Regions from separate parts of the Streptomyces sp. NPDC046870 genome, predicted to be linked through region 1. Evidence: riboswitches for the same ligand, from Rfam matches in the RefSeq annotation. Region 1 holds a riboswitch; the other holds the start of a gene.

Region 1 (15,174 bases):
GGATGGTCCAGCCGGCCGAGAGGTCGGTGTCGTAGACGCCGGGCTCGCGCCGGGTGACCGCGGTGTCGCGGTCGAACTCGCTGTCGCCGGTCAGGGCCCGCGACGGGGAAGGGGCGGAAGCTGCTTCTGGCATGGCTGCACGGTACAGCAGAAAACTACTAAGCGGTAGCTTTTCTTCCTGGGCGACGAGGCGTCCGACGGCCGGTCCGCTCCGGCCCCCGGGTGAGCTTCCGGCAATTTCTCGGTAAGTGTCCGGACCTGTCCACAACCTCCGGCGGCGGATCGCCCTCTATGGGGACATGAGCCTCACCGGGACTCCGTTCCTCTGCACGACCGTCCTGCTCTCGGTCGCTGCCCTCATACTGCCGCTCGTCCTGTGGTCGCGGATGCGTGGGCCCAAGCCCCTGCGGATCACGGCCCGGGTCCTCATGCTGCTGTTCGCCCAGGGTACGGCCGTCACCCTGGTCTTCGTGCTGGTCAACAACCAGAACAGCCTCTACGACAACTGGGCCGACCTGCTCGGCACCGGCGACCACGTCCAGCGGGCCGCCGACCTCGGCGAGGACGGCACCGGCGGCATCACGGTGACCCGGCTGCCGAAGGTCAGACAGACCTTCACGGCCGCCGACGGGCCCGGCATGCACGCGGCCGGCGGGGTCCGCGTCACCCAGCTCAGGGGCCGGGTCTCCGGCGTGAACGCCGAGGTCTACGTCTGGCTGCCGCCGCAGTACGGCGAACCGGCCTACCGGAACAAGAAGTTCCCGGTGGTCGAGCTGCTGCCGGGCTACCCCGGTTCCGCGAAGGCGTGGTTCGGGTCGCTCAAGGCGCACGAGCAGTTGCTGCCGCTGATGAGGAGCGGCCGGGTGGCGCCGTTCATCCTCGTCGCCCCGCGCACCAACCTGCTGGCCGGCGTGGACACGGGCTGCGCCAACATCCCGGGGCAGGTCGACGCCGACAGCTGGCTCAGCGTCGACGTCCCGAAGATGGTCATGGACAACTTCCGGGCCCAGCCCGCCCCCCGGGGCTGGGCGGTGGCCGGGTACTCGGCCGGCGCGCACTGCGCGGTGAAGCTCGCCGTGGCCCACCCCGACCGGTACCGGGCCGCGGTGAGCATGTCCGGCTACAACGACCCGATCGGCGAACCCGCCTCCCTCGCCGCCCAGACCCCCGCCCTGCGCGCCGCGAACAACCCCTATCTGCTGCTCAGACGGGAGGCCGTGCCGCCCCGGATCGCGCTGTACCTCTCCGGCGAGTCCGGCGACGGCTACCAGGCCGGCATGGCCCTGGAGGCCGTCGCCAAGGCGCCGACCACCGTGCGGGTGGTGTTCCTGCCGCGCAGCGCGGGCGGTCACACCATGGCGCTGTGGCGCCCGCAGGTCGGCACCGTCTTCCGCTGGCTGACCCTCCAGATGGGCCAGGGCCACGCCAGGGGCCGGGACACCTCGGTCGCCGGGAGGGCGTCCGGGGCTACTCCTCGGTCACCGTCGACCGGCGGTTCCACGCGCGCGGCGCTCGCCAGTGGAAGCGCATCGCGAGCAGGCGCAGCACGAAGGCCGTGATCACCGCGAGCCCACTGGTGAACGGGGTCAGGACGTCGTAGCGGATGCACAGCACGACCATCGTGGCGCCGACCATCGCCGGGACCGCGTACAGGTCGCGGTCCCAGCGCAGCAGCGAGGGCACCTCGTTGGCCAGCACGTCCCGCAGGACACCGCCGCCCACGGCGGTGGCGAGGCCCAGCGTCGCCGACGCGGTCAGGCCGAGACCGTAGCTGTACGCCTTCGTCGTACCGCTGACGCAGAACAGGCCGAGGCCGGCCGCGTCGAAGACGAGCACCGCCGCCTGGATGCGCTCCACGTGCGGATGCAGGAAGAAGACGACGAGCGTGGCGAGCAGCGGGGTGAGGAAGTACCCCAGGTCCGTGAAGGCGGCCGGGGGGACGGCCCCGATCACCAGGTCGCGGAACAGCCCGCCGCCCAGCGCGGTGACCTCGGCGAGGACGGCGATGCCGAAGACGTCGAAGTTCTTCCGCACGGCCAGCAGGGCGCCGGAGATCGCGAAGACGAAGATGCCGATCACATCGAGCGTGTGCTGGACGGAGGGACTGAAGAGTTGCTGCAGCTGCACCCTGCCATTCTCACCCGCCGGAGTGCGTGGGCCTTACAAAGCCAGGCTCACAGGGCAGGCTTCCCTGGGGTGAACAGCCAGGTGTCGAAGAGATCGTCGAGCTGCTGTCCGCTGACGCGCTCGGCGAGGCGGATGAAGTCGGCGGTGTCCGCGTTGCCGTACCGGTGGAGCTTCGTCCAGGCCGGCAGCAGTTCGAAGAAGGCCGTGTCGCCGATCCGCTCGCGCAGCACCTGGAGCGTCATCGCGCCGCGCTGGTAGACGGGCGAGGCGAACATCGTGTCCCGCTGCGGGTCGGCGACCTTGATCTGCCAGAAGGCGGAGCCGGCGGGGCGGGAGTCGTAGCCGGCCAGGAAGGAGTCGTGGGCGCTGCGGGTGCCCTGGTGCTCGGCCCACAGCCACTGGGCGTAGGTGGCGAAGCCCTCGTTGAGCCAGGTGTCCTTCCACTGGGCCACGCTCACCGAGTCGCCGAACCACTGGTGGGCCAGCTCGTGCACGATGGTCGACTCGTTGCGCACGGCCGAGTAGGCGGGCTTGCTCTGCACCTCCAGCGAGAACCCGGCCTCCGGCATGTCGTCGACGATCGCGCCGGTCTCCTCGAAGGGGTACGGCCCGAAGACCTGCGACCAGTAGTCGGTGGCGGCGGCCGTGACGGCGTACACGTCGACGCTGTTGCTGTCCTTGAGCACCGGGTCGATGGCGACGTAGACGGGGATGCCGCCGGGGGTGCGCCCGGTGCGCACGTCGAACTTCCCGATGGTGGCGGTGGCGAGGTAGGTCGCCATCGGCTTCGACTCCCGCCAGTGGGTGTACGTCGAGCCGCCCTTGTCGAACGTCGACACCAGCCGGCCGTTGGAGACGGCGGTCAGGCCCCGGGGAGCCTTGACGCGGATGTCGTAGGTGGCCTTGTCGGAGGGGTGGTCGCTGGACGGGAACCAGGTGGAGGCGGCGTTGGGTTCGCAGGCGACGAAGACGCCGTCGGCGGTCTTCATCCACCCGTAGTCGGAGCCGAAGATGATCGGCCCGCCGAGCGCCTGCGGTACGCCGCCGTAGGTCACGGAGACGGTGAAGTCCCGTCCCTCGGGAAGCGGGTGGCGCGGGGTGACGGTGATCTCGTCGCCGTCGCGCGTGAACCGGGCCGGTCTGCCGTCGACCCGGACACCGGTGGCCTCCAGCTGCTGGAGGTCGAGGTCGAAGGAGGAGAGCTTCTGGGTGGCGCGGGCCGTGAGGGTGGTACGGCCGTCCAGGCGGCCGGTCTCCGGGGCGTAGGCGATGTCCAGGTCGTAGTGGCGGGCGTCGAAGCCGCCGTTGCCCAGCCGGGGGAAGTAGGGGTCGCCGATGCCGGGGGCGCCGGGGGTGGGGGCGGAGGAGGCGGCGACGACGAGGAAGGAGGCTGCCGCGGTCGCGACAGCCCCCAGACGTGCCGAACGGGAGAGTGCCATGTGTCGTCCCTTTCGAGCGTGCCGATCAGTGGTCGGACACGGGCGACTCTGCACTCCCCCGCTCAGGCATGTACATGACTTTGCCTAGTCGTCATGTGCTACTTGTCGGTTGACTCCTGGGAGCCGGCGCCGGACGCCTCGCCGGCGGCCTCGGCCGCACGGCCGCTCTCCTCGGCGACGGCCTCGGTGCCGCCCGAGCCCTCGGCGGGGGCGTCGGCCGCGGTGCCGGTGGCGGTGGACGCGGTGGGCTCCTCGGCGGGGGCGTCGGCCTTCCCGGCCGAGACCTTCGCACCGGGACCGGTCTTCACACCGGAAGCCGCCGCCTCGGAGACCGCCTCGTCCTTGGCGGCCTCTTCGTCAGAAGCCTCGTCCTCGGAGACCGCCTCGCCCGTGGAAGCCTCTTCCCCGGAAGCCGCCGCCTTGGAAGCCGCCTTCTTGGAAGCCGCCTTGCCAGGAGCCGCCTTCTTGGAAACCGCCGCCTCAGAAGCCGCCTTCTCCTCGGACGCCGCCTCCTTGGAAGCCTCGCCCTCAGAGGCCGCCTTCTCCTCGGACGCCTCGTCCGCAGAAGCCGCCTCGCCAGGAGCCGCCTCCGTGGAAGCCGCCGCCTCAGAGGCCGCCTTCTCGGACGCCGCCTCCTTGGAAGCCCCGCCCTCAGAGGACGCCTTCTCCTCGGAGGCCTCGTCCGCAGAAGCCGCCTTGCCAGGAGCCGCCTCCGTGGAAGCCGCCGCCTCGGAGGTCGCCTTCTCCTCGGACGCCGCCTCGGCGGAAGCCACCTTCTCGGAAGCCGCCGGCTTCTCGGAGACCGCCGCCGCTTCAGCCGCGGCCGTCTCCTTCTCCGGCGCCGGTTCCTCGCCGGCCGGAGCCTCGGAGAGCACCGCGTCCGGTACCAGCTCCGACGCCTCCTTCGCCGCCGTCAGCAGGACCGTGTCCTGTGGGGCCTGGTCGGCGAAGTTCTCGGGGTGGTGGCAGGCGACCCGCTGGCCCGGCCGCAGCTCCACGAGCTGGGGCTCGGTGGTCTTGCAGATCTGCGTCGCCTTCCAGCACCGGGTGTGGAAGCGGCAGCCGGAGGGCGGGGCGATGGGCGAGGGCACATCGCCGCGCAGCAGGATGCGCTCGCTCTTCTGGCCCCGGCGCTTCGGGTCCGGCACCGGCACGGCCGACATCAGCGCCTTGGTGTACGGGTGCATCGGCGACTCGTACAGCGAGCTGCGGTCGGCGAGTTCCACGATCTTGCCGAGGTACATCACCGCGATGCGGTCCGAGACGTGCCGGACGACCGAGAGGTCGTGCGCGATGATCACGTAGGTGAGGCCCAGCTCCTGCTGGAGGTCGTCCATCAGGTTGACGACCTGCGCCTGGATCGACACGTCCAGCGCGGAGACCGGCTCGTCCGCCACGACCAGCTTCGGCTTCAGGGCGAGCGCGCGGGCGATGCCGATGCGCTGGCGCTGACCGCCGGAGAACTCGTGCGGGTAGCGGTTGTAGTGCTCGGGGCTGAGGCCGACCAGGTCGAGGAGCCGCTGGACCTCCTTCTTCACCCCACCCTCGGGCTCGACGCCCTGGAGCCGGAAGGGCGCCGAGACGATCGAGCCGATGGTGTGCCGGGGGTTCAGGGAGCCGTACGGGTCCTGGAAGATCATCTGGATGTCGCGGCGCAGCGGACGCATCTCGCCGGTGCTCAGCCGCGTGATGTCCCGGCCCTCGAAGGTGATCTTCCCGCCGGTCGGGTCCTGGAGGCGGGTGATGACCCGGCCCATGGTCGACTTGCCGCAGCCCGACTCGCCGACCACGCCCAGGGTCTCGCCCTTGCGCACCTCGAAGTCGATGCCGTCGACCGCCTTCACGGCGCCGGCCTGCCGCTGCAGGAGGCCCTTCTTGATCGGGAAGTGCTTGGTCAGCCCCTCGACCTTGAGCAGCACGTCCCGCTCCTCGGGAGCCGACGCCTGCTTCGGGACCTCGGCCTCGGCGACGGTGTCCGTCTTCTTGGTCTCACTCACAGCTTGGGCGCAATCTCTTCGGTCCAGATCCGCTGGCGGTCCTCGGCCGAGAGGTGGCAGGCGGACCAGTGCCCGGTGCTCACCTGCTCCAGCTCGGGGCGCACCGTGCGGGTGACGTTCCCCTTGGGGATGTCCGCGTACGGGCAGCGGGGGTGGAAGGCGCAGCCCGAGGGGACGTTGATGAGGCTCGGCGGGGAGCCCTTGACCGGGATGAGCCGTTCGGAGGTCTCGCGGTCGATGCGGGGCATCGAGCCGAGCAGGCCCCAGGTGTAGGGGTGCTGCGGCTGTTCGAAGACCTCGCCGGCCGGACCGCGCTCCACGCACCGGCCGCCGTACATCACGAGGACGTCGTCGGCGATCTCGGCGACCACACCGAGGTCGTGAGTGATCATGATGACCGCGGAGCCGAACTCCTTCTGCAGGTCACGGATCAGGTCGAGGATCTGCGCCTGGACGGTCACGTCGAGGGCGGTGGTCGGCTCGTCCGCGATGAGCAGCTCGGGGTTGTTCACCAGCGCCATGGCGATCATGGCGCGCTGGCGCATACCGCCGGAGAACTCGTGCGGGTAGCCGTCGACGCGCTTGGCGGGCTCGGGGATGCCGACGCGGTCGAGCATCTCGACGGCCCGGGCGCGGGCGACCTTCTTGCTGACGTCGTGGTGCACCCGGTACGCCTCGACGATCTGGTCGCCGACCTTGTAGTAGGGGTGCATCGCGGACAGCGGGTCCTGGAAGATCATCGCCATCTCGCGGCCGCGGAGCTTGCGCACCTCGTCCGGGGCGGCGGAGACCAGTTCCTTGCCGTCCAGCCAGATCTCGCCGGACATCTGCACGTTCTTGCCGCGGGTGCCGAGCCGGTGCAGGCCCATGATGGCCTGCGAGGTGACGGACTTGCCGGAGCCGGACTCGCCGACGATGGCGAGGGTCTTGCCCTTCTCCAGCGAGAAGCTGAGCCCGTCGACGGACTTCACCAGGCCGTCGTCGGTCGGGAAGTGCACCTTGAGGTCGCGGACCTCCAGGAAGGCATCGGGCACCTTGCCGGAGTCGGTGGGCTCGCCCACCGCGGCGCCGGTCTTGGAGAGTTCGGTCACGAGAGCCTCACCCGCGGGTCGGCGGCGGCGTAGAGCACGTCCACCACAAGGTTTGCGATCACGACGAAGAAGGCGGCGAGCAGGGTCACGCCGAGGATCTTGGGCAGGTCGTTGTCGGTGATGCCCTGGACCGCGTACTGACCGACACCGCCCAGCGAGAAGACGCTCTCGGTGATCACGGCACCGCCGAGCAGCAGACCGAGGTCCATGCCGAACACGGTGATGATCGGGGTGAGGGCCGCGCGCAGTCCGTGCCGGACCACGACGTTGCGCTCGCGCAGGCCCTTGGCGCGGGCCGTGCGGATGAAGTCCTCGTTCATCGTCTCCAGCATGCCCGAGCGGGTGAGCCGCGCGTAGATGGCGGAGTACAGCAGCGCCAGCGAACACCAGGCGGGGAACAGGGTGTTGGCCCACTGCTCGGGGTTCTCGGTGAACGGGACGTAGTCACGTCCGAAGATCGGCCAGTTGAAGACGAAGAGCAGGATCGCCAGGTTCCCCGTGAAGAACATGGGCAGTGAGACACCGGCGAGCGCGATGCCCATGAAGGTGCGGTCGAAGAACGAGCGTGGCTTCAGTGCGGAGATGACACCGATGACCACACCCGAGACGAGCCACAGCACGGCGGCGCCCGCGGCCAGCGACAGGGTGATCGGAATGCGCTGGGTGAGCTGCGGCCAGACCGCGACGTGGTCCTTGAAGGAGTAGCCGAAGCAGGGTACGTCGCAGTGCACCGTGGTGGGCCCGAGGTTGTAGTCGGCGCCGGCCACGATCCCCTTGATGAAGTGCCAGTACTGGACGTAGACGGGCTGGTCCAGACCGAGGTTGTGCTTGACCGCGGCGATGTCCGCCTTCGACGGGCTCTTGCCGATGTACTGCTGCGCCAGCTGATCCGCTGTCTGGCCGGCGAGCCGTGGCAGCAGGAAGAAGATGGCAAAGGTGACCGCGGAGACGACCAGCAGCAGGATCACTGCCGCGAACGTCCGGCGGAGGATGTACGAGATCACGGGGATCGGCGCTGGTGCCCGCGGGCCGCGAAGCCCGCGGGCACCAATGCCTTCACCTGCCTTCCGGGGCTGCTACTTCGACGCGACGCCGATGTTGAGGTAGTCGTACTGACCGCTGAAGGCCGCCGTGGAAACCAGGTTGGTGTAGTTCTGCGGGCGGGCCAGCAGGACCTTGAAGTAGGTCAGCGGGACGAGCACGGCGTCGTCCATGGCCTTCTTGTCGATCTGCGTGTAGAGGCTGTTGCGCTCGTTGGTGTCCTGAGTGCCGATCGCCTTCGACAGCTGGGCGTTGACGTCCTTGTTGTCGTACTGCGACAGGTTGGTGTTACCGGACTGGCTGATCGCCTTGCCGTTCAGGATCTGCTGCAGGAAGCCGTAGCCGGAGGGCCAGTCGGCACCCCACTGCATCATCTCCAGGCCGATGTTCTGCTTCTTGGTGAACTTCGGCACGCCCGCGTAGTCGGTGAAGTACTTACCGGACGGGTACTGCTTGAGGGTGGCGTTGATGCCGACCTTCTTCAGCGAGTTGATGATCGCCGTGGCGGCGTCGATCTCCTGCGGACGGTCCGAACGGGCCGAGATGTTCGTCGAGATCGAGGACTTGCCGCAGGCCTTCAGCTGCTGCTTGGCCTTGGCCGCGTCACCCTTGCTGTCCGTGGTGGCGTAGACGTCGGCCTTGGCGTAGCCCGGGATGTCCGGCGGGAGGACCGTGGAGGCGATCTCACCGCGGATCGGGCCGCCCTCGGCGGTCTGCACCGAGACCTTGTCGATGGCGTACTGGACGGCCTTGCGGCACTCGACCTTGTCGAACGGCGCGACCTTGGTGTTGATCGCCATGTAGACCAGACGGCCACCGTAGGTGTTGTCCGTGTTGGCCTTCTTCGACGGGTCGGTGATGACCTGGGCCTGCGTCGCGGCCTGGACACCCGTGCCGCCGAGGTCGATCGCGTTGCCCGCGAGGACGTCCTTGTCGATCGTCTCCGGGTTGACCTTCAGCTTGACGACGATCTTGTCCGGCAGCTGCTTGCGCAGCGGGTCCGTCTTCGCGTCCCAGTTCTCGTTGCGGACGAGAACGGCCTGCTGGCCCTCCGCGTAGCTCTGGAACTTGTACGAGCCCGAGGAGACGATGTGCTTGACGTAGTCGACACCCGTGTCCTTCGCCTTGGGCACCGGGGCCGTCTGCGGGGCGGCGACCAGGTAGTCGAACTCCTGGAAGGCCTGCTTCAGGTGGAAGACGATCGTGGTGTCGTCCGGCGTCTGGATGGAGGACAGGCCCTTGTCGCTCTTGTCCTTGTACGGGCCCTTGTACTTGTCGCCGCCGGCCAGGAACTGCTGGAAGTAGTTCGGGCCGAGGGAGAGCACGTCACGCGCGAAGTTCGAGCGCTCGACGGCGTACTTGACGTCCTTCGAGGTGATCGGCGAGCCGTCCTCGTACTTCAGGCCCGAACGCAGCTTGTACGTCCAGGTCTTGCCGCCGTCACTCGGGACGCCCTTGCTCGCGGCGAGGTCCGGGACGAGGGCGTTGCCCTCCTGGCCGGCGCCCGGCTTGAAGGTCATCAGCGGGCGGGCCCACAGCCGGCTGAGGTTGTACATGTACGCGTAGTACGTGTTGCCCGGGTCGAACGAGTCCGGGACGTCGGACAGCTCGTAGGTGAGCGTGCCGCCCTTCTTGTCCGACGCGTTGACGACGCCCTTGGTCGCGGCGTTGGCCCCGGCCGACTTGGTGCCGTTCTCGTTCTTGTTGTCATCGGCCTTGCTGCAGCCTGCAAGAAGCAGGCTGGCGGAGCCGATGGCCGCGATCGCGGCCAGCGCTGACCTTCGCATGATGGGCGCTTTCCCCTCCATTGATCGGAAAAATTTTCGGGCTCTCCGCGGCAGGCTTCAGCGGCTGCGCGGGTCGAGAGCGTCGCGGAGACCGTCACCCAGCAGGTTGAACGCCAGGACGGTGATGAAGATGGCGAGACCAGGAACGATCATGAACATCGGGTCGACCTGGTAGAAGTTGACCGCCTCGCGGAGCATGCCGCCCCAGGAAGCCTGCGGGGGCTGGATGCCGACGCCGAGGAAGCTCAGGGACGCCTCGAAGAGGATGTTGGTCGGGATGAGCAGCGTCGAGTAGACGATGATCGGGCCGACCAGGTTGGGCATCAGCTCCCGGAACAGGATGTACGGGGCCTTGGCGCCCATGCCCCGGGAGGCGTCGACGAACTCGCGCTCGCGCAGGGCGAGGGTCTGGCCCCGGACGATCCGGCCCAGGTAGGGCCAGTTGAAGAAGCCGATGACGAAGATCAGCACGCTCAGGTGGAGCGGCAGACCGTCCAGGCCGAACGCGCCGCCCTGGAGGGTGGCGGAGATGGAGATGGCGAACAGCAGGAGGGGGAAGGCGAGGAACGTGTCCATCAGCCGGCTGATGATCGAGTCCACCCGTCCGCCGTAGTAGCCCGCGATGACGCCCATGACGGCGCCGATCACGTTGGACAGGATCGTGGCGCCGAAGGCGACCACCAGCGACACCCAGGAGCCCTCCAGGATGCGGGTGGCGATGTCCCGGCCGAACTTCGGGTCCACACCGAGCGGGTGATCCGCGCTCATGCCGCCGAAACTGCCCTTGGGCAGCGAGGTGTCCGGACTGATCAGGTCCTGGTTGAAGGCGTTGGGGTCGAGCCCGAAAGCGGCCTGGATGGGGCGCGAGAGGATCGCGACGAGGATCAGCAGGACGACGATGACGCCGCCCGCGACGGCGACCTTGTCCTTCTTGAACCGGGTCCAGGCGATCTGGCCCAGGGAACGACCCTCGATCTGCCCCTTACCGGCACCCTCCAGCACAGCCTCCGGCTGTGCCTCGGCTGCCGCCCCGGTGGTCTCGATCGGTGCGGTCACGGTGAGCGACCCCTCTCGCCGGTGGTGACCGGCCTGCGCTGCCGCGGATTGCGGCTTTGTCGACTTGCCATCGAGCATGAGGTCTCGACCTCATGTCTGAGTCGGGAGTCTTCAGCGTCTTTGCGATCACCCGCCAGAGCTGACGGCGAATGTATGCGCAACCGTGATGCAGTCCAGGGGATTCCGTTATCCGATCAGTGGGTAACGGGCATCGGACGTGGGTCAGTTGGGACAGAACGGCGAATCTACGCGGTTCGGGGCGATCGGGCGATGTCTACGCGCGAAGAAGTGTGTCGCCCGTGTGAAATCTGCGACCCGGACTCAGAACGCCCGCTGCGCCGACCGGTTGTCAGTAACCGCCGTGCACGGGCGGGTAGCCGTACCCGCCGGCCGGGGCCTGCGGCGGGACCGGTGCCTGAAGCTGCGGCTGCGGCGCGGGGGCGTGTGCCTCGCGGTCGTAGAACGGGCGCGCGTTGGCCCGCATCCACATCACCACCGGGTCGTAGCCGTCGGTCATCGCGACCGTCGAGACCGGCAGCCCCTCCGGGACCGCTCCGATGGACTGCTGCATCATCGCGCGCACCGAGTCGACCGCGGCCGGCGACGTCTCGTACACGTCCAGGCCGATGGCCAGATACGGCGCCCCGAGCGCGGGCTGGACCCAGGCGCGGCGCAGGGAGCGCAGCGCGGGGGTGCGGTGCGCGTTCTGCGCGAGCAGGGCGTAGAACTGCGGGATCTCGATGCCGGGCTCCGACAGGCGGAGCGGGCCGGCGGGCTGGCGGTCCAGGCCCGTGGCGATGCGGCGCAGATCCAGCCAGGGGATGCCGACACCGCCGCCCGGGGAGTGCGGATTGAGCCAGAGGCCGTAGTGGTCGGGGTAGAGGGTGCGCGCCACGTCCAGGCCGTCGACCACTTCGTACGAACGGTTCCAGCCGCTGGCCGACAACTCCTGGGCGGAGGTGACGCAGGGGGCGTAGTGGCAGCCGTCCACCTCCAGGTCCCCGTACTGGGCGTCCGGGGAGCCGGCCTGGCCGTGCCACAGGAGCATCCAGATCTGGCCGGAGGAGGGGGTGGCGAGGGCGCGGAGCAGGGCCTCGTAGGCGTCGTAGCGTCCCGGGGTGACCTGGCGCAGCATGTGCTCGACGCTGCCGCTGTGGCTCGCGCTCACCTGTTGTACCGGCCCTTCTACTCCGTGCCCCGCGTTTGGAGACAGCTTAAGCGCCCAGCGGCTCGGGGCCTCGGGTTCGTACGCGGGTGCGGGTCGTCCGTGGCCGGCCGCGCCCCACGGCGGGACCGCACACCGGATGCGGCCCCGCGCTCTTCCGGCGCGGTCAGTGGCCGTACTGGTAGAAGGGCCGGACGTTCGTCTTCAGCCAGTCGGAGACCGGGTCCTCGGCCACGTCCATGAGGATCAGGTTGACCGGCCACTTGACCGGGACTGTGCCGAGGGCCCGGCCGAGGGCGTCCAGCGGCAGGTTCCGGACGTCCCCCTCCCACTGGGAGAGCTCCACGCCCACGAACATCACCGGGTCGGCCGTCTCGATGACGGCCAGGCAGCGGCGGGCGGTGAGCACCACGCCGGTCCCCGCGAACTCGGCGGAGGCCGCGGCGAGGAAGTCGACCGGGTCGTCCTGCCAGTCGGGTTCGAAGAGGCGGACCCGGCCACCGGTGCCGGGCCCGTCGAGCGGGGTGCGGCCGGCGCGGCACAGCTCGGCCACGGCGTCGGGCGGCAGCGGGATGCCGACCACACCGCCCGGGTTCACCGCGATGCCCGCCTGTGGCGGCAGGCCGCGCGCGAACTCCACGGCGGGGGCGATGGTGTACGACATGTGGGAACCGGTCGCCTGGCGCAGCTGCTCCTCGGAGCTGAACACCGGGACATACACCTGGCCGTCGATCTCCATCGTCGGCAGGTCCAGCGGGCCGCTGTGCGGGCCCCCGCCGTTGGGCAGCGGTATCCACAGGAAGCTGCGCCCGAGGACCTCGATGATCCGGCCGCCCGCCGAGGGGATGCCGAGGGAGGCCGACAGCACCTCCTCCAGCTCGTTGCCGGGCCAACCGCCGTGCGGGTGGGGGTGCGCCTGTGCCGGGAAGTCCGCGGGAACGTCCGCCGGGAAGTCCATGTGCCTACCGCCTGCTGGGAACCACTGCTGGGAGCAAGAAGGCTAGCGGGTGGCTGTGACAGTGCCTCACCCCGCGAAGCCGACCCGGCCGAGGACGTCCGCCGCGTCCCGGTCCAGCAGCACCGCCGCGCCGCAGCCGGCGGGCAGCTCCCCCTTCTCCACCGCGCGCAGCAGCCGGCCGGTCGTACGGCGGTGGCGGCGGAAGGCGTAGCGGGAGACGCCCCGGCCGCGCTCGCGCTGGCCCGCCCGGGCGGTCTCGGGGCTGACGTCGAGGAGGAGCAGGTGCAGGGTGGCGCCGCGGCGCCGGGCCTCGCGGGCCAGCCAGGCGCGCACCCAGCGCTGGGTGCCGCAGTCGTGCACGACGACGCCCTCGCCGGTGCGCAGGGCCCTGCGCAGGGCGGCGTAGTGGGCGAGGCGGACCAGGGGGCGGTAGAGCGCGTAGGGGACGGAGCGGGGGACGCGGGCGTCCCAGCGGTCGCGGGTGTCCTGGGAGTCGACGCGATGGCCGGTGACCGCGCGGTGCATCAGGGTGGACTTGCCGCTGCCGGGCAGGCCGGTGATCACCACCAGGTCGCGGGGGCCGAAGAGCAGGGCGTGCGGGCTGCGGCCCGCGCGGTCGCGCAGGTCGCGGACGACCGGGGCGGGGCGGTCCGCGCGGCGCGCGCGGGCCGCGGAGGGCTGTCCCGGCACCGCGATGCCGGAGTCGGTGGCGTAGGCCGATGTCCTGTTCACCGTGATCGTCCTCCCCAGGGGGCTCGGTCATCCCCATGCCCGTTCTGTGTAAAGAGAAGGTAATGGGCAACGGTAGGCGGTTCGTGTGCGTTCTGCCACAGGCCGGTCACAAGGAGCGCGCTCTGGATGGGCGGGGAGCGGCGTGCAATGATGTGCCCGCCAACTGCATACCGGCCGCTTGAATCCGCGCGGGAGAGTTCCCAGCCCCGGGCTGGGACGCCGAAGGAGCAAGTCCCTCCCTTGAATCTCTCAGGCCCCGTTACCGCGCGGGCGAGGCACATCTGAAAAGCGGGCCGCTGTGTCAGTGGCTCCACCCACGGTGCAAGCCGTGATCGTCCCGGTGGCGGTCGCGGCGAACCTCTCAGGTTCCGATGACAGATGGGGAGGAACGTTCCTCGCCTGTCCGCTCGCCTTGGGAGACGACCGTCCGATGAGCAGCACTGAACTCCGCCACACCGCGCTCGATGCCGTGCACCGCGCGCTCGGTGCGACGATGACCGACTTCGCCGGCTGGGACATGCCCCTGCGCTACGGCTCCGAGCGCGACGAGCACCTCGCCGTGCGGACCAGGGCCGGTCTCTTCGACCTCTCCCACATGGGCGAGATCACCGTCACCGGCGACCAGGCCGCCGCGTTCCTGAACCACGCGCTGGTCGGCAACATCGCCTCCGTCGGCGTCGGCCGCGCCCGCTACACGATGATCTGCCGGGCCGACGGCGGCATCCTGGACGACCTGATCGTCTACCGGCTCGCCGAGACCGAGTACATGGTCGTGGCCAACGCCTCCAACGCCCAGGTCGTGCTGGACGCGCTGACCGAGCGCGCCGAGGGCTTCGACGCCGAGGTCCGCGACGACCGGGACGCCTACGCGCTGATCGCCGTGCAGGGCCCGGAGTCCCCCGGCATCCTGAAGTCCCTCACCGACGCCGACCTCGACGGCCTGAAGTACTACGCCGGCCTGCCGGGCACGGTCGCCGGCGTCCCGGCGCTGATCGCCCGCACGGGTTACACCGGCGAGGACGGCTTCGAGCTGTTCGTCGCGCCGGAGCACGCCGTCGAGCTGTGGCAGGCGCTGACCAAGGCCGGCGAGGGCGCGGGCCTGGTCCCGTGCGGGCTGTCCTGCCGGGACACGCTGCGCCTGGAGGCGGGCATGCCGCTGTACGGGCACGAGCTGACGACCTCCCTCACCCCCTTCGACGCCGGGCTCGGCCGGGTGGTCAAGTTCGAGAAGGAGGGCGACTTCGTCGGGCGTGAGGCGCTCGCCGAGGCCGCCGCCCGGGCCCAGGAGAACCCGCCGCGGGTCCTGGTCGGCCTGGTCGCCGAGGGCCGCCGGGTGCCGCGCGCCGGGTACGCCGTCGTCGCCGGCGGCGAGGTGATCGGCGAGGTCACCTCCGGCGCCCCCTCCCCCACCCTGGGCAAGCCGATCGCCATGGCCTACGTCGACGCGGCGTACGCGGCGCCGGGCACCGAGGGCGTCGGCGTGGACATCCGGGGCACCCACGAGCCGTACCAGGTCGTGGCGCTGCCGTTCTACAAGCGCCAGAAGTAGACACTGGGCGCGGTCGCGCCCGCCGGGGACCCCGGTCCCGTGGCCGGGGCGTGACGCTGCGCACATTCGCCCGCTCACCAGCGGTTTCCGCAGTCCCCCGTCATCAGCACCCTCGCGTGTACAGGAGAATTCAGGCCATGAGCAACCCCCAGCAGCTGCGCTACAGCAAGGAGCACGAGTGGCTGTCGGCCGCCGAGGACGGCGTCGCGACGGTCGGTATCACGGAGCACGC
Region 2 (15,174 bases), on a different contig from region 1:
TCCCGACCCACCGTCCCTTCCCGGTAGCCGAACTGCTTCCGGTGCTGACCCAACGGGCGACTCCTCTCCCGCTGCTCGGTTCTCCCGCCTGACCGAAGCCCGCGTACCCCGCTTCCCGCGAGGGAAGCGGGGTACGACTGTCTTTCGAGCACTCCGCCGCCCGGAGCCATCCGGACTAGTCCCATCCGGCCACTGCGAACCACCCGAAGGGACAGTGCAGTTGGACTGAACCGTCCGCGCGGGTGACGCGTCCTGAACCTGTGAGAAGCGGTGCTGTGAAATCCCTGCGGAACGACGCCCAGAGGACAACACTGGTCTCCGACCGATTCATCATCACGGGGGACGGACATGATCACGACAGAGCGAGAGATCCCGCCCATGTGCCAGCACCAGCCGCCCTGCCCGCCAGCCGAGTCCGCCGACCGGGAGTCCGCCCGCCTCGTGGCGCACCACCCGGAGCAGGGGTGGAGCCTGCTGTGCAACGGCGTCCTGCTCTTCGAGGACACGGGTGAGCTGCTGCCCGACGGCCGCGTCATCGCCCCGCACCGCCCGCTCGGAGCGGAGCAGGTGATGACCGCCGCCTGAGGGCGGCACGGCAACCCGGCCCGGGCACGGCACACCGACCTGACCCGAACAGGGTGACGTGCCCCCAGGCCCTTCGAAAATTTCGGGGACGCTCCATGCGTCAGGGGCCCGCTACGGCGTGGTGGGCGCGTACTCGAACCAGTCGAAGGCCGCGCGGCCCTCGGTGACGTACATGCCGATGACCCGGCCGGTGAAGCCGGCGGCCACCTCCGTGGACAGGTAGCGGCCGTCGAGTTCGGCGAGCCGGACCGTTCCCTCGCCGGTGCCGACGCGGAAGACGAGCGTGTCCGGGCCGTGCTGCGTCCCGGGGTCCCGGGTGGCGCGGATCTCGACGGTCAGGGTGACCCGGCCCTCCGGCACCGGGTGTGCGGCGACGCGCTGCCGCAGCGGGCCGATCCGCGCGATCACGGCGGCGACACCCCCGCTCACCTCCAGGTCGTAGTGGTGGGCCTCGTCCATGCGCACCGACAGCCCCGCCCGCGCGGCGCCGGGCTCCAGTGATGCCGCCGCCCGGCAGTCGTGGTGCTGCTGGCGGCGGCCGACGAAGGTGTGCCCGGGCCGGTCGAGGCTGTCACCGGTGGCGGTCAGGATGAGCCGGCCCGGCCGCTCGGTCAGCGACCAGCAGCCCTCGGGGCGGCGCCGCGGGGATATCCAGTGCGGTGCGAGCGCTGGGCCCGCGAAGTCGTCCCGCACCGGCGGCTGCTCCACGGGTGCCCAGGCGGCCGGCGCCGGGTGCCGCTCCCGGACCGGGCCCGTCCGCGGCCAGCCGTCGGCCCACTCCACCGGGACCAGGAAGGTCTCCCGGCCGAGGACGTGGAACTCCGGGAACCAGCCCCGGGGCCGGGTGCCGAGCAGCACCATCCACCAGGTGCCGTCGGCCGCCCGCACCAGGTCGCCGTGGCCGGTGCACTGGATGGGCAGGCCGGTGCCGCGGTGGGACACCAGGGGGTTGCCGGGAGCCGGTTCCCAGGGGCCGCGCGGCGAGCGGGCGCGCGCCACCGAGACACCGTGCCCCAGGGCGGTGCCGCCCTCGGCGAGCAGCAGGTACCACCAGTCGCCGATCCGGTACAGGTGCGGGGCCTCCGGGTCGCGCAGGCCGGTGCCGGACCACATCGGCAGCGGCCCCTCCAGCACCTGTCCCGTGCGCGGGTCGATCCGGGCGACGCTGACCCCGGCCATCGCGACCCAGCAGGAACCGTCCTCGTCCCACGCCAGGTCCGGGTCGATGCCGGGCAGATCGATCCACACCGGGTCGGACCAGGGGCCCTCGGGGCGCTCCGCGGTGACCAGGAAGGTCCCGCCGGCGCCCGCGCTGGTGGTGATGACGTGGAAGAGTCCGTCGTGGTGCCGGAGCGTCGGCGCGTAGATCCCGGCGGACGCCGGGACGTCGTCGGGCAGGTCCAACTGCCCGGGCCGGTCGAGCACGTTGCCGATCTGGCGCCAGTGCACCAGGTCCCGGCTGTGGAACAGCGGAACGCCGGGGAAGTACTCGAAGCTGGAACACACCAGGTAGTAGTCGTCGCCGACCCGGCACACGCTGGGGTCGGGGTGGAAACCCGGGATGACGGGATTGTCGTACGTTCGCATGTTCGCCTCCTGGAGGCGTTCGAAAGTTTCGCCGTGAGTGCCGAATGAGCGCCGAATCCTAATGCCCGAAGAGGCGTGCGGGGGGTCCCGCCGCCCCGGCTGGTCGAATCACCGGCACGGGAGTGGGATGGAAGGAAGCGAGGACCTCGCAGCGGGCACGCCCTCGGGTGTCACGGCCGTCACCCTCAGGTGCCCGTGCGCAACGGTGGAGTCTGAGTCATGTCCGGTTACGACGCCTCGGCGGCCACGCGGGTGGTGGTCGGCGTGAGCGGCTCCCTGAACAGCGTCACGGCCCTGCGGCGGGCCGCCGCGCTGGCCCGCCGGCTGCGAGCCCAGCTCTGGCCCGTGCTGGCCTGGGAACCACCGGGCGGTGACGCCGCCGCGCGGCGCTCCCCCGCCGGCGGACTGCTGGTGGAGGAGTGGCAGCGGCTCGCCAAGCAGCGGCTGGCCTCGGTGCTCGAGGAGATCTTCGACGCGGAGGGTCCCGGTGTGCCGATGCAGCCCGTCGTCGTGCGCGGTGCCCCCGGCCCGGCGCTGGTGGCGACCGCGAACCGGGAGGACGACGTCCTGGTGGTGGGCGCCGGACGGCGCGGGCTGCAACGGGCCTTCTCCGGCCGGGTCTCCCGGCACTGCCTGGCCCACGCGGTCTGCCCGGTCCTGGCGGTGCCCCCGTCCCCGCTGGAATCGGAACTGCTGGCCGTCCACCGCCGCAACACGTGGCATCTGCGCATCGACACCCGCGGGTTGTGACGGGGGGACCGGTCACGCACGGGCGCGTGGCGCGGGAGGTCACGTCGGCCCCGCTGCCATCACGTCAGGAACCGGCCCGTGGCCGTCAGAGCACCGTCAAGGGCAGGCCCGGGCCGCCGACGACGGACTACCGTTTCCCCCATGGAGCACGGCCACGACATCCGCCCCCAGCCGACCGGCACCCACCCGTCCGGCACCGAGGCCGTGGTGCGCGACCGCGGCTGGACCAAGGACGCGCGCACGTCGGCCCGCTGTGCCGGCGCGCTGTTCGGCCTGCTGCTGTGCGTCGACTGGACCGCCGGCTCGCTGACCTGGTGGCGCGGTGTCCTGTGGCTCCTGCTGGCCCTGCTCCTGTTCCTCGTGCTGCTCCCGGTGCGCGTGTCCGCCGGCCGGGACTGGCTGGCCACCCGGCGCCTGTACCGCACCCGCCGCGTCCGCACCGATCTGCTGACCGCGGTGCGCCCGCTGGACGGCGTCACCCGGCGCCTGGTGCTGCGCGACGCCCTCGGCAACCGGGTCGAGATCGACCCGGAGGTCCTGATCCGCAACCCGGAGCTGTGGTACCGGCTGGACGAGGGGGCCCGCGCCGCGCAGGCCGCCGGCACCCTGCTGTGCGGCACGTCGGCGCTGCGCCACCTGGCCCGCCGCGTGGACCGCGAGACGGCCCTCGGTGTGTTCCGGGCGTCGGGTCTGGAGTGACGCTCGGTGGCCGCCGCGCGCCGGCTCCCCGCTCCTCTCGCTCCAGGCCGAACCCGTCCCGGCCTCCCCTTCTTGGTGCGGCTCCGCCTCGCGCGGGCCATTCTTAACGCAAGCTTGACGCCGCCCGCGCCGTGATCCATAGGCCCAGGCGTCACTCTCTGCTTACGCTGGTGCCGCCGTCCGCGTGATGGCTGCAAAGAGCTGAGCCGCACTTCAGGAGCACGCCGATGGTCACGACCGAGCGCCCTCCCAGTACCAGCCGCCTGCGCGCGTGGATGCTGGAGGGCCTGTCCGACATGGGCAAGGGCGGTGGCCACACCGGACCCCACGCCGCGCCGGAGCCCCCGCACCAGGGGCAGCGCTGGTGGCGGGTGATGTGCCTGACCGGTGTCGACTACTTCTCCACCCTCGGCTACCAGCCCGGCATCGCGGCCCTGGCCGCCGGTCTGCTCTCGCCGATCGCGACCATCGTGCTCGTCATCGTGACACTGGCCGGCGCGCTGCCGGTCTACCGCCGGGTCGCGCAGGAGAGCCCGCACGGCGAGGGCTCGATCGCGATGCTGGAGCGGCTGCTGTCCTTCTGGCAGGGCAAACTGTTCGTGCTCACGCTGCTGGGTTTCGCGGCGACGGACTTCCTCATCACCATCACGCTGTCCGCCGCGGACGCCTCCACCCACCTGGTGGAGAACCCCCATCTGACGCAGGCCCTGCAGGGCAAGCAGATGCTGATCACCCTCCTCCTGGTGGCCCTGCTCGGCGCGGTCTTCCTCAAGGGCTTCCTGGAGGCGATCGGCGTCGCGGTCGTCCTGGTGGGCGTGTACCTCGGGCTGAACCTCGTCGTCGTCATCACCGGCCTGTGGCACGTCGTGACCGCCGAACACGTGATCACGGACTGGAGCAGCGCGCTGACCACGGAGCACGGGAACGTCTTCGTGATGATCGGCGTCGCACTGATCGTCTTCCCCAAGCTCGCCCTGGGCCTGTCCGGGTTCGAGACCGGTGTCGCCGTCATGCCGCACGTGAAAGGCGACGCCGGCGACACCGAGGAGCGGCCCGCGGGCCGCATCCGGGACACCAGGAAGCTGCTGACCACCGCCGCGCTGATCATGAGCTGCTTCCTGATCGCCACCAGCTTCATCACCACGCTGCTGATCCCGGAGAAGGAGTTCAGGGCGGGCGGCCAGGCCAACGGCCGCGCGCTCGCCTACCTCGCGCACGAGTACCTCGGCAGCGCCTTCGGCACGGTCTACGACGTGTCGACGATCGCCATCCTGTGGTTCGCGGGCGCCTCCGCCATGGCAGGGCTGCTCAACCTGATGCCGCGCTACCTGCCCCGCTACGGCATGGCCCCGCACTGGGCGCGGGCGGTACGGCCGATGGTCATCGTCTTCACCCTCGTCGCCTTCCTGGTGACCTGGATCTTCGACGCCGACGTCGACAAGCAGGGCGGCGCCTACGCCACCGGGGTGCTGGTGCTGATCAGCTCCGCCGCGATCGCGGTGACCATCGCCGCGCGCAGGGCGGGACAGCACGGCTGGACCATCACCTTCGCGGTGATCTCGGTGGTGTTCCTCTACACGACCGTCGTGAACGTCATCGAGCGCCCGGACGGCGTGAAGATCGGTGCCTGTTTCATCGCGGGCATCGTGCTGGTCTCCCTGCTGTCGCGGCTGGCCCGTGCCTTCGAGCTGCGGGTGACCAGCGTGTCGCTGGACCCCATGGCGGAACGGTTCATCCGGGACATGGCCAGCCGCAAGATACGGTTCATCGCCAACGAGCCGGACCGCCGCGACAAGGCCGAGTACCGCGACAAGATCGAGCAGATCCGCGCCGACAACGACATGCCCGAGCAGGAGGACTTCGTCTTCGCCGAGGTCACGGTCACCGACCCGTCGGAGTTCGAGGCCGGCCTCACCGTGCGCGGGGAGGTGCTGCACGGCCGCTACCGGGTGCTGACGCTGGAGTCCGCCTCGATCCCGAACGCGCTCGCCGCCCTGCTGCTGCACGTCCGTGACGTCACCGGCTGCACCCCGCACATCTACTTCGAGTGGACCGAGGGCAGTCCGTTCGCCAACTTCCTCCGCTTCTTCCTCTTCGGACAGGGCGAGGTCGCCCCGGTCACCCGCGAGGTACTGCGCGAGGCGGAACCGGACCGCGAACGCCGGCCGCGGGTGCACACCGGCTGAGCCGGGCAGGCGTGGCGGCAGGCCCGGACCGCCTCGGCGCTCCGGTCGTCCGGCACCGCGACGGCGGGCGCCCGGCCCCGGTCCCGCCGAACGCGTCCGCCGGGACCGGGTGCGTGGTACGGCGGTACCGCGGCACCTCCGACGGCCGACCCGCGTCCACGCCCCCCGGGCGCGTGGCCCTAGGGTGACCGGCATGCAGTCCTACACGATCGGTCAGGCCGCGCGGCTGCTCGGCGTCAGCCCGGACACCGCCCGCCGCTGGGCCGATGCCGGCCGGGTGGCCACGCACCGCGACGAGTCCGGGCGGCGGCTCATCGACGGCAGAGACCTCGCGGCCTTCTCGGTCGAACTGGCCAAGGCGGGTGCCGCCGAGGAGGACGCCTCGTACACCTCGGCCCGCAACGCCTTCCCCGGCATCGTCACCGCGATCAAGCTCGGCGACGTCGCCGCGCAGGTGGAGATCCAGGCCGGCCCGCACCGGCTCGTCTCGCTGCTGACCCGGGAGGCGGTGGAGGAACTGGGCCTGGAAGTCGGCATGGAGGCCACCGCGCGCGTCAAGTCCACCAACGTGCACATCGACCGGGTCTGACCGGGCACCAGACACCCCCCCGGGCCGACCAGCGCGGTACAAACGCACATGCGAGCCGGAGGGCAACAGACCCTGGCTCATGCGATGCAACAGCAGACTCCTCCCTGGCGGATGCGGCAGTATGATCGCCGCACGGCCATCACCGAGCCGTGCCTGGGCGCGACCGTCGTACGACAGAACCGAGGAGTAGATCCGTGATGACCCGTTCCGTACGCCGGACCCGGCGGACAGTGCGGCTGGCCGGCGCGGGAGCCGCCGCCATGCTGGCCCTCGGCGCCTGCTCCTCCCCGTCGGACTCCACCGACTCGTCCAACCCCTCCGCCCCCTCCGGCACATCGGCGTCCCGGAAGCTCTCGGGCACGGTCACCGTGTTCGCGGCGGCCTCCCTGAAGGAGAGCTTCACGACCCTCGGCAAGGAGTTCGAGGAGCAGCACCAGGGCACGAAGGTCAGCTTCAACTTCGGCGGCAGCGACACCCTCGCCGCGAACATCACCAGCGGCGCCCCCGCGGACGTGTTCGCCGCGGCCAGCCCCGGGACGATGGCCGTCGTGACGGACGCGAAGGACACGGCCGGCACCCCGGTCACCTTCGTCCGCAACCAGCTGGAGATCGCCACCGTCCCGGGCAACCCGCACAAGGTGGCCTCCCTGAAGGACCTCACCAAGGCCGGTCTGAAGGTCGTCCTGTGCGACAGGACCGTCCCGTGCGGTGCCGCCGCCCGGAAGGCCCTCGACGCGAGCGGGCTGAAGCTCACCCCGGTCTCCTACGAGCAGGACGTCAAGGGCGCCCTGACCAAGGTGGAGCTGAAGGAGGCCGACGCGGCGGTGGTGTACAAGACCGATGTGAAGGCGGCGGGTGACAAGGTGGAGGGCGTGGAGTTCCCCGAGTCGGCCGGTGCCGTCAACGACTACCCGATCGCGCTGCTGAAGAACGCGCCGAACGCCGAGGCCGCCAAGGCGTTCATCGCCCTCGTGCGCTCCGCGGAGGGCCAGAAGGTGCTGCACGAGGCCGGGTTCCTCAAGCCGTGACCTCGCTCGGCAAACCCGGTGCCGCGACCGGCCCCCGCTCGGGCCGGCCACGGCGCCGCCGCGTCGGCACCGGGGGCCGGCGCGGGGTGCCGCTTCCGCTGCTGCTGCCGGGCGTGCTGGCCCTGGCGTTCCTGCTGCTGCCGCTGCTCGCGCTGCTCGTCCGAGCGCCGTGGCGCGGCCTGCCGGGCCGGCTGACCAGCGCCGAGGTGTGGCAGGCGCTCCAGCTGTCCCTGGTCAGCGCCACCGCGGCGACCGCCGTCAGCCTCGTCCTCGGCGTGCCGCTGGCCTGGCTGCTGGCCCGCACGGAATTCCCCGGCCGGGGCCTGGTTCGGGCCCTGGTCACCCTCCCGCTGGTGCTGCCCCCGGTGGTCGGCGGTGTGGCCCTCCTGCTGGCCCTGGGCCGCAACGGCGTCGTCGGCCGGTGGCTCGACGCGTGGTTCGGCATCACCCTGCCGTTCACCACCACCGGGGTCGTGATCGCGGAGGCGTTCGTCGCGATGCCGTTCCTGGTGATCAGCGTGGAGGGCACGCTGCGCGCCGCCGACCCCCGCTACGAGGAGGCGGCCGCCACGCTCGGCGCCTCCCGCTTCACCGCGTTCCGCCGGGTGACCCTGCCGCTGATCGCGCCGGGCATCGCGGCCGGCGCGGTCCTGGCCTGGGCCCGCGCGCTCGGCGAGTTCGGCGCGACCATCACGTTCGCGGGCAACTTCCCCGGCCGCACCCAGACCATGCCCCTCGCGGTCTACCTGGCCCTGCAGAACGACCCCGAGGCCGCCATCTCCCTCAGCCTGGTCCTGCTGACCGTGTCGATCGCGGTACTGGCGGGCCTCCGGGACCGCTGGATGACCACGTCATGACGATCCCCCACCCCGAGCCCACCGACGGCACCGACCCCTGCCGGGCCCCTGCCGCGACCACCGACGCCACGAACCCCGCACCGCGGCCCGCCGCGACCGGCGGTCGCACCGGTCCCGCACCGGCCCCCGCGGCGACAACCGCCCGCACCGGCTCCGCATCGCGCCCCACCACAGGCCCGCACCAGCCGGCCGGCCTGGACGCCCGCCTGGTGGTCGACCGCGGCACCTTCCGCCTGGACGTCACCCTGCGGGCCACCCCCGGTGAGGTCCTCGCCCTGCTGGGTCCCAACGGCGCCGGCAAGACCACCGCCCTGCGCGCCCTCGCCGGCCTCACCCCCCTCACCGACGGTCACCTCCGTCTGGACGGCACCTCCCTGGCCCACACACCCCCGGAGTCCCGCCCGGTGGGCGTGGTCTTCCAGGACTACCTGCTCTTCCCGCACCTGTCCGCCCTGGACAACGTCGCCTTCGGCCCCCGCTGCCAGGGCGTGCGCAAGGCGGCGGCCCGTGCCCAGGCGGCGACCTGGCTGGACCGGATGGGTCTGGCGGCCCACGCGGGCGCCAAGCCCCGCGACCTCTCCGGCGGCCAGGCCCAGCGCGTGGCCCTCGCCCGCGCCCTGGCGACCCGCCCCCGGCTGCTGCTCCTCGACGAGCCGCTGGCGGCCCTGGACGCCCGAACCCGCCTGGAGGTCCGCGCACAGCTGCGCCGCCGCCTGGCCGAGTTCGAGGCGGTCTGCGTGCTGGTCACCCATGACCCGCTGGACGCCATGGTGCTCGCGGACCGGCTGGTGGTCGTGGAGGACGGCCGGGTCGTCCAGCAGGGCACGCCCGCCGACATCGCCCGCCACCCCCGCACGGACTACATCGCCCAGCTCGTCGGCCTCAACCTCTACCGCGGACAGGCCGCGGGGCACACCGTACGGCTCGACACCGGCCCCGCGATCACGACCACGGAGGAGCTGTCGGGCCCGGTCTTCGTGGCGTTCCCGCCGTCCGCCGTGACCCTGTTCCGGGACCGGCCCTCCGGCGCCAGCGCCCGCAACCTGTGGCGCTGCGAGGTCGCCGGCCTGGAGACGCACGGCGACCAGATCCGCGCCGACCTCACCGGCGAGCTGCCGCTCGCGGCGGACCTGACGACGGTCGCCGCCGCCGAGCTGGACCTGCACCCGGGTGCACCGGTCTGGGCGACGGTCAAAGCGACGCAGACCCACGCATACCCGGCCTGAGCGGACCGGCGCTCTACGGTGGGTGCCCATGACCCTGAGCATCCGCAACCAGCTGCCCGGCACCGTCACCGAGGTGCGCGCGGGCGAAGTCATGGCGACCGTCAAAGTCCGGCTCAGCGGCGGTCAGGACCTCACCGCCGCCGTCACCCTGGAAGCCGTCGAACAGCTCGGCCTCGCCCCGGGCTCCCCGGTGACCGCCCTGGTGAAGGCGACGGAGGTATCCCTCGCCGCCAACCGGGTCGAGGGTCTGTCGATCCGCAACCAGCTGCGCGGCACGGTCATCCGTCTCTCGCTCGGCGAGGCCATGGCCACCGTCCGGGTCGCCGTGGAAGGCGGCGAACTCACCGCGGCGATCACGAAGGACGCGGCCGGGGACCTCGGCCTGTTCGTGGGCTCCGACGTCGTCGCCCTGATCAAGGCGACCGAGGTCTCGCTGGCGACGGCGTAGAAGGCCCGAAGGCCCCGCCCGGAACCCGGGCGGGGCCTTCGTCAGCGGTTCGCTCAGTCCTCGTAGGCGTCCAGCGGCGGGCAGGAGCACACCAGGTTGCGGTCGCCGTAGGCCTGGTCGATACGGCGCACCGGCGGCCAGTACTTGTCGGCGGCCGAGACACCGGCCGGGAAGACGGCCTCCTCGCGGCTGTAGGCGTGCGTCCACTCACCGCCGAGCGCGGCGGCGGTGTGCGGGGCGTTGCGCAGCGGGTTGTCCTCGGCGGGCCACACGCCCGAGCCGACCTTGTCGATCTCCGTGCGGATGGCGATCATCGCATCGCAGAAACGGTCCAGCTCGGTGAGGTCCTCCGACTCGGTCGGCTCGATCATCAGCGTGCCGGCCACCGGGAAGGACATGGTCGGCGCGTGGAAGCCGTAGTCGATCAGGCGCTTGGCCACGTCGTCCACGCTCACGCCGGTCGCCTTGGTCAGCGGGCGCAGGTCGATGATGCACTCGTGCGCGACGAGGCCGCCGGGACCGGTGTAGAGCACCGGGTAGTGCGGCTCCAGGCGCTTGGCGACGTAGTTCGCGGAGAGCACCGCGACCTGCGTGGCGCGCTTGAGGCCCTCCCCGCCCATCAGACGCACGTACGCCCACGAGATCGGCAGGATGCCCGCGCTGCCCCACGGGGCGGCCGAGATCGGGCCCACCCCCGTCTCAGGGCCGGCCTCCGGCTGGAGCGGGTGGTTGGGCAGGTACGGCGCCAGGTGCGAGCGGACCGCGACCGGGCCGACGCCCGGACCACCGCCGCCGTGCGGGATGCAGAACGTCTTGTGCAGGTTGAGGTGGGAGACGTCGCCGCCGAAGTGGCCGGGCTTGGCGAGGCCGACGAGCGCGTTGAGGTTGGCGCCGTCGACGTACACCTGGCCGCCCGCCTCGTGCACCTGGGCGCAGATGTCGGCGACGTGCTCCTCGAACACCCCGTGCGTGGACGGGTAGGTGATCATCAGCACCGCCAGCTCGTCGCGGTACTGCTCGATCTTGGCGCGCAGGTCCTCGACGTCGATCTCGCCGTCCTCGGCGGTCTTGACGACGACGACCTTCATGCCGGCCATCACCGCGCTGGCCGCGTTGGTGCCGTGCGCGGAGGAGGGGATGAGGCACACGGTGCGCTGCTCGTCGCCGTTGGCGCGGTGGTAGCCGCGTACGGCGAGCAGACCGGCCAGTTCGCCCTGGGAACCGGCGTTCGGCTGGAGGGAGACCTTGTCGTAGCCGGTGACCTCGGCGAGGCGGTCCTCCAGCTCGTGGATGAGCGTGAGGTAGCCCTGGGCCTGCTCGGCGGGCGCGAAGGGGTGCAGCTGCCCGAACTCGGGCCAGGTGACCGGCTCCATCTCGGTGGTCGCGTTGAGCTTCATGGTGCAGGAGCCCAGCGGGATCATGCCGCGGTCGAGCGCGTAGTCCCGGTCGGCCAGCCTGCGCAGGTAGCGCAGCATCGCGGTCTCGGAGCGGTGTTGGTGGAAGACCGGGTGGGTGAGGTAGGCGTCGGTGCGCAGCAGCGCCTCGGGCAGGGTGTCCTCGGCACTGTCGTCCAGCGCCTCGATGTCGCCGTCGACACCGAAGGCGGCGAAGACGGCGGCCAGCTGGGCCCGGTTGGTGGTCTCGTCGCAGGCCGCCGAGACGTGGTCGGCGTCGACGAGCCGCAGGTTGACCCCGTTCTCCCGGGCGGCGGCGACGACCGCGGCGGCCTTGCCGGGCACGCGCGCGGTGATCGTGTCGAAGTACGCCCCGTGGACGATCTCCACACCGCCGGCCTTCAGCCCCTCGGCGAGGATCGTGGCGTACCGGTGCGTGCGCCGGGCGATGGTCCGCAGGCCCTCCGGCCCGTGGTAGACGGCGTACATGCCGGCCATCACGGCGAGCAGCACCTGGGCGGTGCAGATGTTGCTGGTGGCCTTCTCGCGACGGATGTGCTGCTCACGGGTCTGCAGCGCCAGGCGGTAGGCCTTGTTGCCGTCGACGTCGACGGAGACGCCGACGAGCCGGCCGGGGAGGCTGCGGGCGAACTTCTCGTGTACGGCCATGTAGCCGGCGTGCGGGCCGCCGAAGCCCATCGGCACACCGAAGCGCTGGGTCGTGCCGACGGCGATGTCTGCCCCGAGTTCGCCCGGCGAGGTCAGCAGGGTCAGCGCGAGCAGGTCGGCGGCGACCGTGACCAGGGCGCCCAGCTCGTGCGCCTGGTCGATGAGGGGCTTGATGTCCCGTACGGCACCGGAGGCGCCCGGGTACTGGATCAGCACGCCGTTGATCTCGCGCTCGGCGATGTCCGCCGGGATGCCGTCGCCGAGGTCGGCCACGACGACCTCGACGCCGGTCGGCTCGGCGCGGGTCTCGATCACCGCGATGGTCTGCGGCAGCGCGTCCGCGTCGACCAGGAACAGGCCCTTCTTGTTCTTGCCCATGCGCCGGGACAGCGCCATGGCCTCGGCGGCGGCGGTGCCCTCGTCCAGCAGGGAGGCGCCGGAGGTGGGCAGCCCGGTCAGCTCGGCGACCATCGTCTGGAAGTTCAGCAGGGCCTCCAGGCGGCCCTGGGAGATCTCCGGCTGGTACGGCGTGTAGGCCGTGTACCAGGCCGGGTTCTCCATGACGTTGCGCAGCACGACGGGCGGCGTGAAGGTGCCGTAGTAGCCCAGGCCGATCATGGAGCCGAGGACCTGGTTGCGGTCGGCGAGCGAGCGCAGCTCGGCGAGCACCTCGGCCTCGGTGCGGGCGCCTGGCAGGTCCAGGGCATCGGCGTTCTTGATCACATCCGGCACCGCCGCGGCGGTCAGCTCGTCGAGCGAGCCGTAGCCGACCTGCGCGAGCATCTTGGCCCGCGCCTCCTGGTCGGGCCCGATGTGGCGCTGCTCGAACGGGGTGCCCGCTTCGAGTTCGGAGAGCGGAATGCGATGGGCGGTCATTGCGGAGGCCTCCTGGTCTGACGCGACCTGCGAGGGGCACCACGGCGCGGGTACCCCGACGGCCTCCCCCTCTGTCATCTCGACCTGAGAGCTTCACCGGACGCCCGCGGGCACCGGCTTTCCCCGTCGGTGAGGGCGGAAGCCGTCGGCATCCGCCCTGCTTTCCAGAGTGACCTCGTCCGTGCGGTACGTGAGCCTGAGAGATTCCGGGGAGGATTTGCTCCTTCGGCGCCTCCGAGGTGGTCGGAGGACTCTCCCGCACGGGGTCAGCAGCCGCTGTCAGCCTACCAGCGAGGTCAACGACGGGGCCTTCGAGTGGCCGCCTCCTTGAATGTGCTCTTTTGTAGTGCTTACGGATGAGTTGCGACCACGTGGAGGGAGAGGGACCGTGCAGACCGACATCGATCCACGCAACCTGATCGGCCGCAAGGCGTTCGACCGCAATGGCACCAAGATCGGCACCATCGACGAGGTGTACCTGGACGACGCGACCGGCGTGCCCGAGTGGGCCGCCATACGCACCGGCCTGTTCTCCCGCGACGCCTTCGTGCCCCTGGAGCCCAGCGAACTGGTCGACGACACCCTGCACGTCCCCTTCGACCGCGCCCTGATCAAGGACGCCCCCGACTTCGGCGTGGGCCGCCACCTCTCCCCCGAACAGGAACTGCAGCTCTACCACCACTACGGCCTCGACGTGGCGGCCCCGCCCCCCAAGGTCCCGGACCGCGACTTCGGCAAGCTGGCGGGGTCGGAGGAGCCCTGACCGGTGGTGTCCTCCGGGGTGCGGGGCGGAGTCCCGCCGTGCGGGTCGCCGCTCGGCGGACCGGGTCGGCTGGGCGGCTCGGGTGGATCCATGACCAGCGGCAACGGTTCGGCGCCCGCCAGCGCGGGATCGTCGACGAGGAACGTCCGCACCCGTCCCGGAGCGGACTGAGGCGTCTCGAACCGCACGGTCACCCGCCCCAGACCGCTCCCCTGCACCCACCCGTGCCCGTACTCCGTATGGCGTACGTCCTGCCCGGCCCGCCACTCCCGCTCCACGGGCGCGCTCCGCTCCACGACGGCCTCCACCGCACCCTTCTCCGGCTCCTCCGCCGCGGGCACGGGTCTGGACTGCGCGAACAGGTCCTCCTGCGTGTAGTCGGCGAGCCCGGACACCCCCACCCCGAGCAGCCGCACCCCGCCCGTGGTGTCCACGGAGTCCAGCAGCCGCGCCGCCGCCTCGCGGACGACCACGGGGTCGTCGGTGGGCCCTCGCAGCGTCTCGGAGCGGGTCAGGGTGGAGAAGTCGTACCGCCGCACCTTCAGCACGATGGTCCGCCCCGACAGCCCGGCCTCGCGCAGCCGCCGCACACACCGGTCGGCCAGCCGCTGCACCTCCAGGCCGACCCGCAGCCGATCGTGGATGTCCACGTCGTACGTGTCCTCCACGGACACCGACTTGGCCTCCCGCTCGGCCACCACGGGCCGCTCGTCCCGCGCCAGCGCCATGGCGTACAGCGCCTGCCCGTGCGCCTTGCCGAGCAGCCGGACCAGTTCGTCCTCGCCGGCCTCCGCCAGCTCCTCCACCGTGGTGATCCCGGCCCGGCGCAGATGGTCCCCGGTCGCCGGTCCGACACCCGGCAGGGTGCGCACCGGCATCGGTGCCAGCAGCGCCCGCTCCGTGCCCGGCTCGATGAGCAGCAGCCCGTCCGGCTTCGCCTGCTCGGAGGCGATCTTCGCGAGCATCTTGGAAGCGGCGAGTCCCACCGACCCGGTGAGCCCGGTGACCGCCCGGATGTCCGCGCGCAGCTTCTCCCCCGCCCGTCGCGCCGACTCCTCGTCCCGGGCCGCTCCCCCGGCCTCCAGGTCCACGAACGCCTCGTCCAGGCTCAGCGGCTCGACCAGCGGTGACAGCTCCCGCAGCAGCGCCATCACCTGGTCGCTGATCGCCCGGTACAGGGTGAAGCGCGGCACCAGGTACGCGGCGTTGGGCGCCAGCCGGCGCGCCTGGGCCATGGGCATGGCCGAGTGCACCCCGAACACCCGTGCCTCGTACGACGCGGTCGCCACCACCCCGCGCGGTCCGAGCCCGCCCACGACCACCGCTTTCCCGCGCAGACTCGGCTTGGATGCCTGCTCCACCGAGGCGTAGAAGGCATCCATGTCGAGATGCAGGATCGTGGGCGCGTTTCTCACATCCCCGATGCTGCACCACGGCACTGACAATGCGGACACCCGCGCGCCCCGCGGGAGGTCCGGCGGTCGGACGCGGCCGTCAGACCGCCCGGTTGCGGCGCC

What was found. A riboswitch is a leader RNA that binds a small molecule or an ion and turns the genes downstream of it on or off. The one in region 1 is predicted to bind glycine.
Region 2: linked by a shared signal. The riboswitch ahead of gcvP (aminomethyl-transferring glycine dehydrogenase) and the one ahead of gcvT (glycine cleavage system aminomethyltransferase GcvT) in region 1 are both predicted to bind glycine.

Annotation. Positions count from the first base shown of each region.
Region 1 covers NZ_JBEYXM010000025.1:41,596-56,769, reverse strand. Annotated here, with positions in the region: gene AB0946_RS34315 (thioesterase family protein) at 1-133, opposite strand, end outside; gene AB0946_RS34310 (alpha/beta hydrolase-fold protein) at 300-1,559, shown strand; gene AB0946_RS34305 (trimeric intracellular cation channel family protein) at 1,468-2,127, opposite strand; gene AB0946_RS34300 (M1 family metallopeptidase) at 2,175-3,566, opposite strand; gene AB0946_RS34295 (dipeptide ABC transporter ATP-binding protein) at 3,665-5,563, opposite strand; gene AB0946_RS34290 (ABC transporter ATP-binding protein) at 5,560-6,654, opposite strand; gene AB0946_RS34285 (ABC transporter permease) at 6,651-7,658, opposite strand; gene AB0946_RS34280 (ABC transporter substrate-binding protein) at 7,731-9,503, opposite strand; gene AB0946_RS34275 (ABC transporter permease) at 9,540-10,538, opposite strand; gene AB0946_RS34270 (enhanced serine sensitivity protein SseB C-terminal domain-containing protein) at 10,888-11,673, opposite strand; gene AB0946_RS34265 (enhanced serine sensitivity protein SseB) at 11,870-12,661, opposite strand; gene AB0946_RS34260 (AAA family ATPase) at 12,728-13,393, opposite strand; glycine riboswitch at 13,573-13,668, shown strand; gene gcvT (glycine cleavage system aminomethyltransferase GcvT) at 13,824-14,942, shown strand; gene gcvH (glycine cleavage system protein GcvH) at 15,080-15,174, shown strand, end outside.
Region 2 covers NZ_JBEYXM010000007.1:344,911-360,084, forward strand. Annotated here, with positions in the region: gene AB0946_RS19135 (hypothetical protein) at 1-92, shown strand, start outside; gene AB0946_RS19140 (DUF5999 family protein) at 379-585, shown strand; gene AB0946_RS19145 (glycoside hydrolase family 43 protein) at 697-2,172, opposite strand; gene AB0946_RS19150 (universal stress protein) at 2,392-2,922, shown strand; gene AB0946_RS19155 (hypothetical protein) at 3,064-3,621, shown strand; gene AB0946_RS19160 (amino acid transporter) at 3,849-5,807, shown strand; gene AB0946_RS19165 (molybdopterin-binding protein) at 6,001-6,396, shown strand; gene modA (molybdate ABC transporter substrate-binding protein) at 6,594-7,424, shown strand; gene modB (molybdate ABC transporter permease subunit) at 7,421-8,281, shown strand; gene AB0946_RS19180 (ABC transporter ATP-binding protein) at 8,278-9,507, shown strand; gene AB0946_RS19185 (TOBE domain-containing protein) at 9,536-9,955, shown strand; gene gcvP (aminomethyl-transferring glycine dehydrogenase) at 10,009-12,894, opposite strand; glycine riboswitch at 13,069-13,163, opposite strand; gene AB0946_RS19195 (PRC-barrel domain-containing protein) at 13,283-13,657, shown strand; gene AB0946_RS19200 (DNA polymerase IV) at 13,576-15,072, opposite strand; gene AB0946_RS19205 (MerR family transcriptional regulator) at 15,152-15,174, opposite strand, start outside.